DNA from 4 places in the Pseudocitrobacter sp. 2023LY-00077 genome. Region 2 is predicted to be linked to each of the others. Evidence: predicted binding sites of a transcription regulator. Region 2 holds the regulator's gene; each other region holds the start of a gene.
The links. Region 2 encodes sigma-54, which starts transcription at its own class of promoters, with help from an activator protein. Its sites were predicted from a motif close to GTTGGCACANNTTTCGCTNT; they were not measured.
Positions count from the first base shown of each region.

Region 1 (3,171 bases), on a different contig from region 2:
GCCGCTGGGCACCGTTGCGGGGCTGGCGGCGGCGTATATCGGCCTGCAACTGCTGGCTGCAACGCTGCACTATAACCAGTCTCTGCTGTTTAATCGCGCGGCGGTGGGGGTGGTGCAACAACTGCGTAGCGATGTGATGGATGCCGCGCTGCGTCAGCCGCTGAGTGAATTTGATACGCAACCTGTCGGGCAACTGATTTCGCGCGTCACCAACGACACGGAGGTGATCCGCGATCTCTACGTCACCGTCGTTGCCACGGTGCTACGCAGCGCCGCGCTGATTGGTGCGATGCTGGTGGCGATGTTCAGCCTCGACTGGCGCATGGCGCTGGTGGCGGTTTGCATCTTCCCGGCGGTACTGACGGTGATGGTGATTTACCAACGCTACAGCACGCCTATCGTGCGTCGGGTGCGGACGTATCTGGCGGATATCAATGACGGTTTTAACGAAGTGATCAACGGCATGAGCGTGATCCAGCAGTTCCGTCAGCAGGCACGCTTTGGCGAACGCATCGGTGAGCATAGCCGTCAGCACTATCTTGCGCGTATGCAAACGCTGCGTCTGGATGGCTTCCTGCTGCGTCCGCTGCTCAGCCTCTTCTCTACGTTGATACTGTGCGGTCTGCTGATGCTGTTTGGCTTTACGTCGGTGGGCACGATTGAGGTGGGTGTGCTGTATGCGTTTATCAGCTACCTGGGCCGTCTCAATGAACCGCTGATTGAACTCACCACCCAGCAGTCAATGCTGCAACAGGCGGTGGTCGCCGGGGAGCGCGTATTCGAACTGATGGACAGGCCGCGCCAGACCTACGGCGACGATGCGCGTCCGCTGGAAAGCGGCGATATTGAAATTGATAACGTCTCCTTTGCTTACCGCGATGACCGGATGGTGTTGCAGGATATCTCGCTGTCGATTCCCTCGCGCAGTTTTGTGGCGCTGGTGGGGCATACGGGCAGCGGGAAAAGCACGCTTGCCAGTCTGCTGATGGGCTATTACCCGCCGAATTCAGGTGAAATTCGCCTGGGCGGTCGTCCGCTTGGCAGTTTGAGTCATCAGGTGCTGCGCCAGGGCGTCGCCATGGTGCAGCAGGACCCGGTTGTCCTGGCGGACTCTTTCTTCGCGAACGTCACGCTTGGCCGTGATATCAGCGAAGCGCAGGTATGGCAGGCGCTGGAAACGGTGCAACTGGCGGAACTGGCGCGTGGGCTGAGCGATGGTATCTATACGCCGCTGGGCGAGCAGGGGAACAATCTCTCTGTCGGGCAAAAACAGTTGCTGGCGCTGGCGCGCGTGCTGGTTGATACCCCGCAGGTGCTGATTCTGGATGAAGCCACCGCCAATATCGATTCCGGTACCGAGCAGGCCATTCAACAGGCGCTGGCTGCCGTGCGTGAACACACCACACTCGTGGTGATCGCGCACCGCCTTTCCACCATCGTCGATGCTGACACCATCATGGTGCTGCATCGCGGGCAGGCGGTGGAGCAGGGCTCGCATCAGCAACTGCTGGAAGCCAAAGGCCGATACTGGCAGATGTATCAGCTTCAACTGGCCGGGGAAGAGCTTGCCGCCAGTGCACAGGATGAAACGCTGACTGCCTGATGCACTTTTTTTAAGCAATTTACTAACAGACGCACCAGCGCGTGCAATTTTAAAACGCACCCTGCACTCGCATGGTGCGTTTTTGTTTCATTTCTTACTAAAACGCGTGCATGACCTTTCGCCTCATGCCGTTACCCGCCCATTCTTCTCAATTTTCATTTCTGGCACGCCCCTTGCTTTATCTATCTCGTGTAGCAGCAGCCATTACCGAATTCTGACTGGAGGGGATCTATGAAGCTGGTTACCGTGGTAATCAAACCATTCAAACTCGAAGACGTCCGCGAAGCGCTGTCTTCAATTGGTATTCAGGGACTGACCGTGACGGAAGTGAAGGGCTTCGGTCGTCAGAAGGGGCATGCCGAGCTGTATCGCGGCGCGGAGTACAGCGTGAACTTCCTGCCGAAAGTGAAGATTGACGTCGCGATTGCCGACGACCAGCTTGATGAAGTCGTGGATGTGGTGAGCAAGGCGGCGTACACCGGAAAAATTGGCGACGGTAAGATTTTCGTCGCCGAGCTGCAACGTGTGATTCGTATTCGTACCGGCGAAGCCGACGAAGCGGCACTGTAATTCCTGGCGCACAGTGATAGGGATCGAGAAAATGAAAATAGCAAAATTGAAAACCGGTTTGGCGGCTCTGGCGCTGTTGCCGGGCCTGGCGATGGCGGCTCCGGCGACGATCGATAAAGCCGATAACGCCTTTATGATGATTTGTACCGCGCTGGTGCTGTTTATGACCATTCCGGGAATTGCCCTGTTTTACGGTGGCCTGATTCGTGGGAAAAACGTTCTCTCTATGCTGACACAGGTGGCAGTGACGTTCGCGCTGGTCTGTGTGCTGTGGGTGGTTTATGGCTACACGCTGACCTTCGGTACCGGCGGCAGCTTCTTCGGTAACTTTGACTGGGTAATGTTGAAAGGCATTGCGATAACCGCACCGATGGGCACGTTTTATCAGTATATTCATGTTGCTTTCCAGGGCTCGTTCGCCTGTATCACTGTTGGCCTGATTGTCGGCGCGCTGGCGGAACGTATTCGCTTCTCAGCGGTGCTGATTTTCGTGGTTATCTGGCTGACGCTCTCCTATATTCCGATTGCGCACATGGTGTGGGGCGGCGGTCTGTTGGGCTCGCACGGCGCGCTGGACTTCGCGGGTGGTACGGTTGTACACATTAACGCGGCGGTTGCGGGTCTCGTCGGGGCGTATCTGATTGGCAAACGTGTCGGCTTTGGCAAAGAAGCGTTCAAACCGCACAACCTGCCGATGGTGTTTATCGGGACTGCCATCCTTTACTTCGGCTGGTTTGGCTTCAACGCCGGTTCAGCGAGTGCGGCGAATGAAATTGCCGGTCTGGCTTTCGTGAACACCGTAGTGGCAACCGCGGCTGCGATTCTGGGCTGGGTATTCGGTGAGTGGGCGCTGCGCGGTAAACCGTCGCTGCTGGGCGCGTGTTCTGGGGCGATTGCGGGCCTGGTGGGTATCACTCCGGCGTGCGGATTTATCGGTGTCGGCGGCGCGTTGATCCTCGGTATCGTTGCGGGTCTGGCGGGGCTGTGGGGCGTCACTA
Region 1 covers NZ_JBSPEI010000006.1:175,959-179,129, forward strand. The annotation lists gene ACWWFX_RS10060 (SmdB family multidrug efflux ABC transporter permease/ATP-binding protein) at 1-1,603, shown strand, start outside; gene glnK (P-II family nitrogen regulator) at 1,835-2,173, shown strand; gene amtB (ammonium transporter AmtB) at 2,205-3,171, shown strand, end outside.
Region 1: the regulator sigma-54 is predicted to act here: its motif matches at 1,764-1,783, upstream of glnK (P-II family nitrogen regulator).

Region 2 (3,171 bases):
TGAAAGCGTATGTAAGTGCGTTTTGGTTTGGTCCGCAGGCACCAGCAGAGCAAACAGCAGGTCGACAGGCTGATTGTCGATGGCGTCGAACGCGATAGGCGTTTCAAGCTGCACAAAAACGCCCACGGCGCGCAGCGTATCTTCTTCCAGCTTACCGTGTGGAATGGCGATGCCATTGCCAATACCGGTACTGCCCATTTTCTCGCGGGTGAGAATCGCTTCAAACACCACCTGAGGAGGCAGACCTAACTGCTTTGCCGCCAGTTCACTGATGATTTCCAGCGCACGTTTTTTACTCTGGCAGTGAACAGCACTGCGGGTACATTCCTGGTTAAGCACATTGCTCAGTTGTAGAGCCGAATCGTTATTTATCATAATTTCACCTAAGCATCGCCCGACACTTTACCGGCATCGGGCGACCGCCCGGACAATTAGTGTTGTTTCAGTTTATCTTTATGTTTATTAAGCTGCCGCGCCAGTTTGTCGATCAACAGATCAATAGCGGCATACATGTCCTGCCCTTCCGCGCTGGCATGAAGTTCGCCCCCGTTAACATGCAGGGTCGCATCCGAGATGTGCGTCAATTTCTCCACTTTTAACACAATATAGACCTGATTGATCCTCTCAAAATACTGTTCCAGCTTCACGAATTTCGTGTTGATGAAATCGCGCAGGGCTTCAGTGATTTCGACGTTGTGTCCAGTGATGTTGAGCTGCATAGTGTCTTCCTTATCAGTTGAGTCACACCAGTTGTTTACGCTGGTTAGACGGCGGAATGGATAAAGACTCTCGGTACTTCGCAACGGTTCGACGGGCCACCATGATACCCTGATCGGAGAGCATGGAGGTCAGCTTACTGTCGCTCAGTGGTTTCGCGGGATTTTCCGCGGCAATCAATTTCTTCACCAGCGCGCGAATCGCCGTGGATGAGGCTTCGCCGCCACCCTCGGTATTCACATGGCTTGAGAAGAAATACTTAAGCTCAAAAATACCGCGCGGGCTATGCAAATACTTCTGCGTAGTCACGCGTGAAATCGTGGACTCGTGCATCTCGACGGTCTGGGCGATATCCGCCAGCACCATCGGTTTCATATACTCTTCGCCGGACTCAAAAAACGCCTGCTGCTGCTCAACGATGCAGCGGCTGACGCGCAGCAACGTGTCGTTGCGGCTCTCAAGGCTTTTAATCAGCCACTTCGCATCCTGCAGATTACTGCGAATAAACTGGCTGTCGGCGTCGTTACGGACGTTGTTACACATGCCCGCGTAGTGCTGATTAATTTGCAAACGTGGAATGCTGTCGGCGTTGAGTTCCACCACCCAGCGGCCACTGACTTTGCGTACCAGCACATCAGGGATAACGTACTCCGGCTCGCCAGTCTGGATCGACTGACCCGGACGCGGATCCAGTGACTGAATCAGATCCACCGCTTCTTTCAACACGTCTTCTTTCAGACGCGTGACGCGCATTAACGATCGGAAATCGTGGTTGGCAAGCAGATCGAGATGGTCGCTGATGATCAGACGGGCTTCGGCGAGGCGGGGGGTTTCTTTGGCAAACTGAGAGAGCTGAATAAGCAGGCAATCGCGGAGATCGCGGGCGGCGACGCCCACCGGGTCAAATCGCTGGATCCGTTTAAGCACCGCTTCGACTTCATCCAGACCGATTTCGTCATCGCCCATGCTCTCGCGGATATCTTCCAGCGGGACGGTCAGATAACCGGTATCGTCAACGGCGTCGACGATGGAGGTGGCTATCGCCCGGTCGGTATCGGTAAACGGCGTGAGTTCCACCTGCCACATCAGGTAATCCTGAAGAGACTGGGTGGTTTCGCCCTGATAGACCGGCAGTTCGTCGTCCTGGTAATCTGCGCCAGTGCCTGAGGGCGTTCCGGCGGTGTAGATTTCATCCCAGCTGGCATCGAGCGGCAGCTCTTCCGGCATATCTTTCTGTTCGAGCGCGTCGGCGCTGTCTAACGTTTCGTTATCCGGCGTCTCTTTGGCATCGATTTCTTCATGAATATCGGTTTGCTCAAGCAGGGGATTACTCTCCAGCGCTTGCTGAAGTTCCTGCTGCAGTTCCAGCGTCGACAGCTGTAACAAGCGAATAGCCTGTTGCAGCTGTGGCGTCATGGCGAGCTGTTGGCTGAGCCTTAATTGCAAACCTTGCTTCATGTTCAGTGCGATAATCTCCGGCTAACCTCTCTCATGCTTCTACCCTATCAGAGTCTGAAGTCTTCCCCAAGATACACACGTTTAACATGTTCGTCTTGTAAGATCTCTGTCGGGGTGCCGTGGGCGATAAGCTGCCCCTGGCTGACGATATACGCACGCTCACACACCGCCAGCGTTTCGCGGACGTTGTGGTCAGTGATTAACACGCCGAGACCGCTGTCGCGCAGGTGCTCAATGATGTGTTTGATATCGATAACGGAGATCGGGTCAACGCCCGCAAACGGTTCATCCAGCAGGATAAATTTCGGATTTGCGGCCAGCGCGCGGGCGATCTCTACGCGGCGGCGTTCGCCCCCGGACAGCGATTGACCCATGTTGTCGCGCAGGTGTTCGATGTGGAACTCTTCCATCAGCTCATTACAGCGGTCTTCGCGCTGTTCGCTGGTGAGATCGTCGCGAATTTGCAGCACGGCCATCAGGTTGTCGTATACGCTCAGACGACGGAAAATGGACGCTTCCTGCGGCAGATAGCCAATCCCGCGGCGCGCACGGGCGTGCAGCGGCAGCAGGCTGATATCTTCGTCATCAATAATGATATTGCCCGCATCGCGCGGCACGATACCGACCACCATGTAGAAGGTGGTGGTTTTACCCGCGCCGTTCGGCCCAAGCAGGCCCACAATCTCACCGGAGTTGACGGTCAGACTGACATCCTCTACCACGCGGCGGCCTTTGTAGGCTTTAGCCAGGTTCTTTGCAGTTAATGTCGCCATAACGAATTAGTTACTCTTCTTCTGTGCCGGAGCCTGGTCTTTGTTTTTGTCCTGCAACTGGGACGGAACCAGAACGGTCGTTACGCGTTTACCTTTTTCGCTAAACGCCTGCATTTTCTGTTCTTTAACCAGGTAAGTGATTTTGTCGCCCTTGATGTTGCTGTCGACCTGTTCCAGATACGCGTTACCGGTCAGTACCACGAAATCACTTTGCAGTTCATAG
Region 2 covers NZ_JBSPEI010000005.1:74,580-77,750, forward strand. The annotation lists gene ptsN (PTS IIA-like nitrogen regulatory protein PtsN) at 1-375, opposite strand, end outside; gene hpf (ribosome hibernation promoting factor) at 432-719, opposite strand; gene rpoN (RNA polymerase factor sigma-54) at 742-2,175, opposite strand; gene lptB (LPS export ABC transporter ATP-binding protein) at 2,223-2,948, opposite strand; gene lptA (lipopolysaccharide ABC transporter substrate-binding protein LptA) at 2,955-3,171, opposite strand, start outside.

Region 3 (3,171 bases), on a different contig from region 2:
CCTGCTCGGCGGTTTTGGTCATAAAGATGTCCTGCACCACCACGAAATCGAGCGCTTCGAACCCTTTGCGCACCAGGCCTAAGTCGGCTTCGGTTTGCAGCGGATCTTCACCCATGATGTAGTAGGCTTTCACCTTCCCTTCCAGCGCCAGATGCGGCACTTCAGTAATGCGCACGCCCACTTTGTCGTCCATCACGCTGGCGTCAATACCCCATGCTTTGGCGAATTTCGCCCGCACGTCGGCATCGACCACGTCCTGATAACCAGGGAACTGGTTGGGGATCACCCCCATGTCGCACGCGCCCTGCACATTGTTCTGACCCCGCACCGGGCCGACGCCGACATGTTCACGTCCCAGATTACCGGTGAGCAGCGCAAGCGTTGCCAGCCCTTTCACCACATCCACGGCCTGACCAAACTGAGTGACGCCCATGCCCCACATAATGGTGGCGCTTGGTGCCGCCGCGTAGGTACGCATCGCCTGACGAATTTGTTGCGCCGTCACGCCGGTCAGCGCTTCCACCGCTTCCGGCGCATAATCTTTCACGATTTCACGCAGCTCGTCGATGCCGGTGGTGTAGCGCGCAACATATTCTTTGTCGTAGAGATTTTCTTCCAGCAGCACATGGGAAAACGCATTCACCAGCGCCATGTTGCAGCCGTTTTTGATTTGCAGATGTTGATCGGCGATACGCGCGGTTTCAATGCGACGCGGGTCGCAGACGATAATTTTCGCGCCTTTCTCTTTGGCTTTGATTACGCGACGCGCCACGATAGGGTGCGAATCGGCGCAGTTGTAGCCAAAGACCAGCAGACAGCTTGAGTTTTCAATGTCTTCGATGGAGTTACTCATCGCGCCGTTGCCGAGCGCTTCCTGCAAGCCTGCGACGGAAGGCCCGTGGCAGACGCGCGCGCAGCAATCGACGTTATTGGTATTCAGCACGCCGCGCGCAAATTTTTGCATCACATAGTTGGTTTCATTCCCGGTACCGCGCGATGACCCGGTGGTCATAATGGCGCGCGGACCGAATTTCGCTTTGATCTCGCCTAAGCGTTTTGCCGTATAGCTGATGGCTTCATCCCAGCTCACTGGCGTCAGCTTGCCGCCTTTTTCATAGCGGATCATCGGCTGCGTCAGGCGCGGCGTCAGCAGTTTGGTGTCGTTCAGGAAATCCCAGCCGTAATAGCCTTTCAGGCACAGTTCATGCTGGTTAGTTTTCCCATCGGCAGCTTCCGCGCGGATGATTTTATTGTTATCGACAACCAGCTTCAGTTTGCAGCCAGCACCACAATACGGACAAACACTTGTAATTTTTTTCATCAGTAACAGACCTGTTAAAAGTGAAACGGAGGATCATTAAAACGGCAGGGAAATCGACGTATCGAGCGCAGCGCGGCGACGTTTTTCGGCGCTGATTTGCTCAAGCTTGTCGCGGTCAACGCAGAAAATAGCGTGCGTCGGGCAGGCTTCCATACAGGCCGGGCCTTGCTCGCGGTGGAAGCAAAGGTCGCATTTGTTGGCTTCGGCTTTTTCGGCACGCACGTTGAGGCCCGCGCCGCTGTTGCGTACAACCGGGCGCACGACCACTTCCATCGCGCCATACGGGCAGGCCACGACGCAGGTTTTGCAGCCGATGCAGCGTTCCTGCATCACATGCACAAAACCTTTTTCGCGGCGAATCGCGCCGTTCGGGCAGACGTTCGCGCACGGCGCGTCTTCGCACTGGCGGCATGCGGTCGCGGTAGAGACGTTCACGCCTTTAATGACGTGAATTCGCGGCAGGAAAGATTCCGGCGTCAGCGCGGCGCAATCCTGTTCGGCCTGGTGGCTGACCACGCATGCCACTTCGCATGTCCGGCAGCCTATACATTTACTCGCATCTGCAATGATGAAACGGTTCATCAAATTCTCCAGCAATGACAATGAATGAGCCGGAGAATGCATTATTCGCGCCAACTTTTAGTTAGTTGTTTATTAAGGATTTTTTATTTGAAGCACTGTGTCTAACCCTGTCATCGTCACGAGTGACGATGACAGGTGACGAGATTAACCCTGCGGGCCTGCGTCCAGAGAGTCGCGCGCGATAAGCTCGCCGAGGAAGGAAGGTTGTGGTTTGAATTCGCCGCCGTCGAGCATGAAAATCAGGCGATGGATAATCTCCTGAATCATCTCTGTCACCGGGATTTTAACGCTGGAGAGCGATGGCAGCATGTACGGCGCAAGGGCGATATCATCAAAACCGACGACGGAGACCTGCTCCGGCACGCGCAGGCCGCGCGACTGAAGTTGTTTCATCGCCCCGATGGCCATGTCATCGTTGCTGGCGACCAGCGCGCTAAAGTTAACGCCGCGCTCAAGCAGCATATCAACACCTGCCGAACCCGTCGCAGGCGTCCATTTCCCTTCCACAATCAGCGCATCACGCAATGGAATATGGTGTTCAGCTAAAGCGGCTTTGTAGCCTGACAAGCGTTCAATGCCGGTCGGCGAATCAAGCGAGCCGGTAATAAATGCGATATCGCGATGCCCCTGTGCAATCAGCTTCTCCACCGCATTCTGGCTGGTACGCGCCTGGTCGCAGTACACACAGTGGCTGAGGTTACGGCGCAGGCGACGGTTGAGCACCAGCACCGGCTGTTCATGCTGCTGAATCAGCTCGTCGATTTCGTCAACGCTGAGAAAACGCGGGTAGATGATGATGCCGTCGCAGCGCATATCGAGCAGATACTGAATCGCCGCCCGCTCCTCTTCCGCGCTGTGTTTACCATCGGCGAGGATCAACTGACGGCCCTGGTTTTCCGTCATCCGCGCGGCGTGAAACAGCAGTTCGCTGAAATAGACGCCGTGATACAGGGTATTGGTGACAACCAGCCCCAGCGTTTGCGTGCGTTTGGTCGCCAGATTACGCGCCAGCAGATTAGGCCGATAGCCGCACTCTTCAATCGCCTGCCAGACCCGGTCTTTGGTCTCCTGACCCACATAGCCGTTGCCGGTCAGTACGCGTGAGACCGTCGCTTTCGACACGCCAGCCAGCATTGCCACCTCCAGCATCGTCGCCATTTCGCTTCCCTCGTCAAAAATGATGGGCGCAGTGTACTTCAGACACTGCCCTTTTTCAGCTTTTGCCATACATGGCGATCGCCATCACAAATTTAAAAAATGAATTTTTA
Region 3 covers NZ_JBSPEI010000002.1:100,129-103,299, forward strand. The annotation lists gene fdhF (formate dehydrogenase subunit alpha) at 1-1,321, opposite strand, end outside; gene hydN (electron transport protein HydN) at 1,358-1,903, opposite strand; gene ACWWFX_RS02915 (LacI family DNA-binding transcriptional regulator) at 2,048-3,061, opposite strand.
Region 3: the regulator sigma-54 is predicted to act here: its motif matches at 1,939-1,958, upstream of hydN (electron transport protein HydN).

Region 4 (3,171 bases), on a different contig from region 2:
GAAGTGGGCGGAGAATGACTAACTTAAATTAAACGCTGTAGTACAGCTCGAACTCTACCGGGTGCGGAGTCATGCGCACACGGTCATCTTCTTCTCGGCGCAGCGCGATGTAAGCATCGATGGATTCGTCAGTGAACACACCACCGGCTTTCAGGAACTCGCGGTCCAGATCCAGCTCTTTCAGTGCTTCTTCCAGAGAACCAGCAACCTGTGGGATCTCTTTCGCTTCTTCCGGCGGCAGGTCATACAGGTTTTTGTCCATCGCTTCGCCCGGATGGATTTTGTTCTTGATACCGTCAAGGCCAGCCATCAGCAGTGCTGCGAAGCACAGGTACGGGTTAGCTGCCGGGTCCGGGAAGCGCACTTCGATACGACGCGCTTTCGGGCTGGTAACAACCGGAATACGGATGGAAGCAGAACGGTTACGGGCAGAGTAAGCCAGCATAACCGGTGCTTCGTAACCCGGGACCAGACGTTTGTAGGAGTTGGTGGTCGGGTTCGCCAGGGCGTTGATCGCTTTCGCGTGTTTGATAACACCACCGATGTAGTGCAGCGCCTGCTCAGACAGACCCGCGTATTTGTCGCCAGAGAACAGGTTTACGCCGTTCTTGGAGAGAGACATGTGGCAGTGCATACCGGAACCGTTATCGCCGAACATCGGTTTTGGCATGAAGGTCGCGGTTTTACCGAAACGGTGCGCAACGTTGTGAACGACATATTTGTAGATCTGAATTTCGTCCGCTTTTTTGGTCATGGTGTTGAAGCGGGTCGCGATTTCGTTCTGACCTGCCGTTGCCACTTCGTGGTGGTGAGCTTCAACAACCAGGCCCATTTCTTCCATGATCATACACATGGTAGAACGGATATCCTGGGAGGAATCGACCGGCGGAACCGGGAAGTAACCGCCTTTCACGCCCGGACGGTGACCTTTGTTACCACCTTCATATTTGGTGGAAGAGTTCCACGCGCCTTCGATATCGTCGATAGCCACGTGAGAACCGGAAATGGATGCGCCGAAGCGGATGTCGTCAAACAGGAAGAATTCTGGTTCTGGCCCGAACAGTACGGTGTCGGCAATGCCAGTGGAGCGCAGGTATTCTTCAGCGCGTTTCGCGATGGAGCGCGGGTCACGGTCATAGCCCTGCAGGGTACCTGGTTCCAGGATATCGCAGCGGATGATCAGTGTTGGTTCTTCGTAGAACGGGTCAATGAGTGCGGTAGATGCGTCCGGCATCAGAACCATGTCAGATTCGTTAATGCCTTTCCAGCCGCCGATAGAGGAGCCGTCAAACATTTTGCCTTCTTCAAAGAATTCGGCATTAACCTGATGGGAAGGGATAGTGACGTGCTGTTCTTTACCTTTGGTATCGGTGAAGCGCAGATCGACAAACTTCACTTCGTGCTCATTCAGCATCGTCAAAACGTGTTCAGCGGACATACTTTACATCTCCCGGATTTGTCATTGTCGTCGTGGTAACGAGGTCTTCAAACACTTCTTAAAAGTGGCGTTGTTGCCCTGAAATTTATAAAGCGAAATCTGTGCCAACTTTTAAATTACCCCCAAAAGGCGCTATCATGCGCATCATAGTGCAAAAGGGCTGCACCACGATGGTGTCATTGCACCAGTATAGTGCTTATATGTGAACATAGAGCACCATATTGGTGCAATTTGCGTTAAGGTGCCCTTTTTTCGCTCCGTGAAAGCGATCACAAAGGAACTCTGCAATACTTGTTTGCGGAGGATGTTTGTGATCCTGTTTTGTACTGCGATTAATCCGTGTACAATAACGCGCTATTTCTAATGCCCGAGGCAAAGTTGTGATCGAAAATTTGCGTAACATCGCCATCATCGCGCACGTTGACCATGGTAAAACTACCCTGGTTGATAAGCTGCTGCAGCAATCCGGTACGTTTGATGCACGTGCCGAAACTCAAGAGCGTGTGATGGACTCCAACGATTTGGAGAAAGAGCGTGGGATTACCATCCTCGCGAAAAACACCGCTATCAAATGGAATGACTACCGTATCAACATCGTTGATACCCCAGGGCACGCCGACTTCGGTGGTGAAGTTGAACGTGTAATGTCCATGGTAGACTCCGTGCTGCTGGTCGTTGACGCATTTGACGGCCCGATGCCGCAGACGCGCTTCGTGACCAAGAAAGCCTTTGCCTATGGCCTGAAACCTATTGTTGTTATCAACAAAGTTGACCGCCCTGGCGCGCGTCCTGACTGGGTTGTTGACCAGGTCTTTGACCTGTTCGTTAACCTTGATGCGACCGACGAACAGCTGGACTTCCCGATCGTTTACGCATCTGCGCTGAACGGTATCGCGGGTCTGGATCACGAAGACATGGCTGAAGACATGACCCCGCTGTATCAGGCGATTGTTGACCATGTTCCTGCGCCGGACGTCGATCTCGACGGTCCTCTGCAGATGCAGATCTCCCAGCTGGACTACAACAGCTATGTGGGTGTTATCGGTATCGGCCGTATCAAACGCGGTAAAGTGAAACCGAACCAGCAAGTGACTATCATCGATAGCGAAGGCAAAACCCGTAACGGTAAAGTCGGTAAAGTGCTGGGCCATCTGGGTCTGGAACGTATCGAAACCGACGTGGCTGAAGCTGGCGACATCATCGCTATTACCGGTCTGGGTGAGCTGAACATCTCTGACACCATTTGCGACACGCAAAATGTGGAAGCGCTGCCAGCCCTGTCCGTTGATGAACCGACCGTTTCTATGTTCTTCTGCGTAAACACCTCTCCGTTCTGCGGTAAAGAAGGTAAATACGTCACGTCTCGCCAGATCCTTGATCGTCTGAACAAAGAACTGGTCCACAACGTGGCGCTGCGCGTAGAAGAAACGCCGGATGCTGACGCATTCCGCGTGTCTGGTCGTGGTGAACTGCACCTGTCTGTTCTTATCGAAAACATGCGTCGTGAAGGTTTCGAAATGGCGGTTTCCCGTCCGAAAGTTATCTTCCGCGAAATCGATGGCCGTAAACAAGAGCCGTTCGAAAACGTCACGCTGGACGTTGAAGAACAACATCAGGGTTCTGTGATGCAGGCTCTGGGTGAGCGTAAAGGCGACCTGAAAAACATGAATCCAGATGGCAAAGGCCGCGTACGTCTCGACTACGTGATCCCAAGCCGTGGTCTGATCGGCTTC
Region 4 covers NZ_JBSPEI010000020.1:15,531-18,701, forward strand. The annotation lists gene glnA (glutamate--ammonia ligase) at 29-1,438, opposite strand; gene typA (ribosome-dependent GTPase TypA) at 1,819-3,171, shown strand, end outside.
Region 4: the regulator sigma-54 is predicted to act here: its motif matches at 1,528-1,547, upstream of glnA (glutamate--ammonia ligase).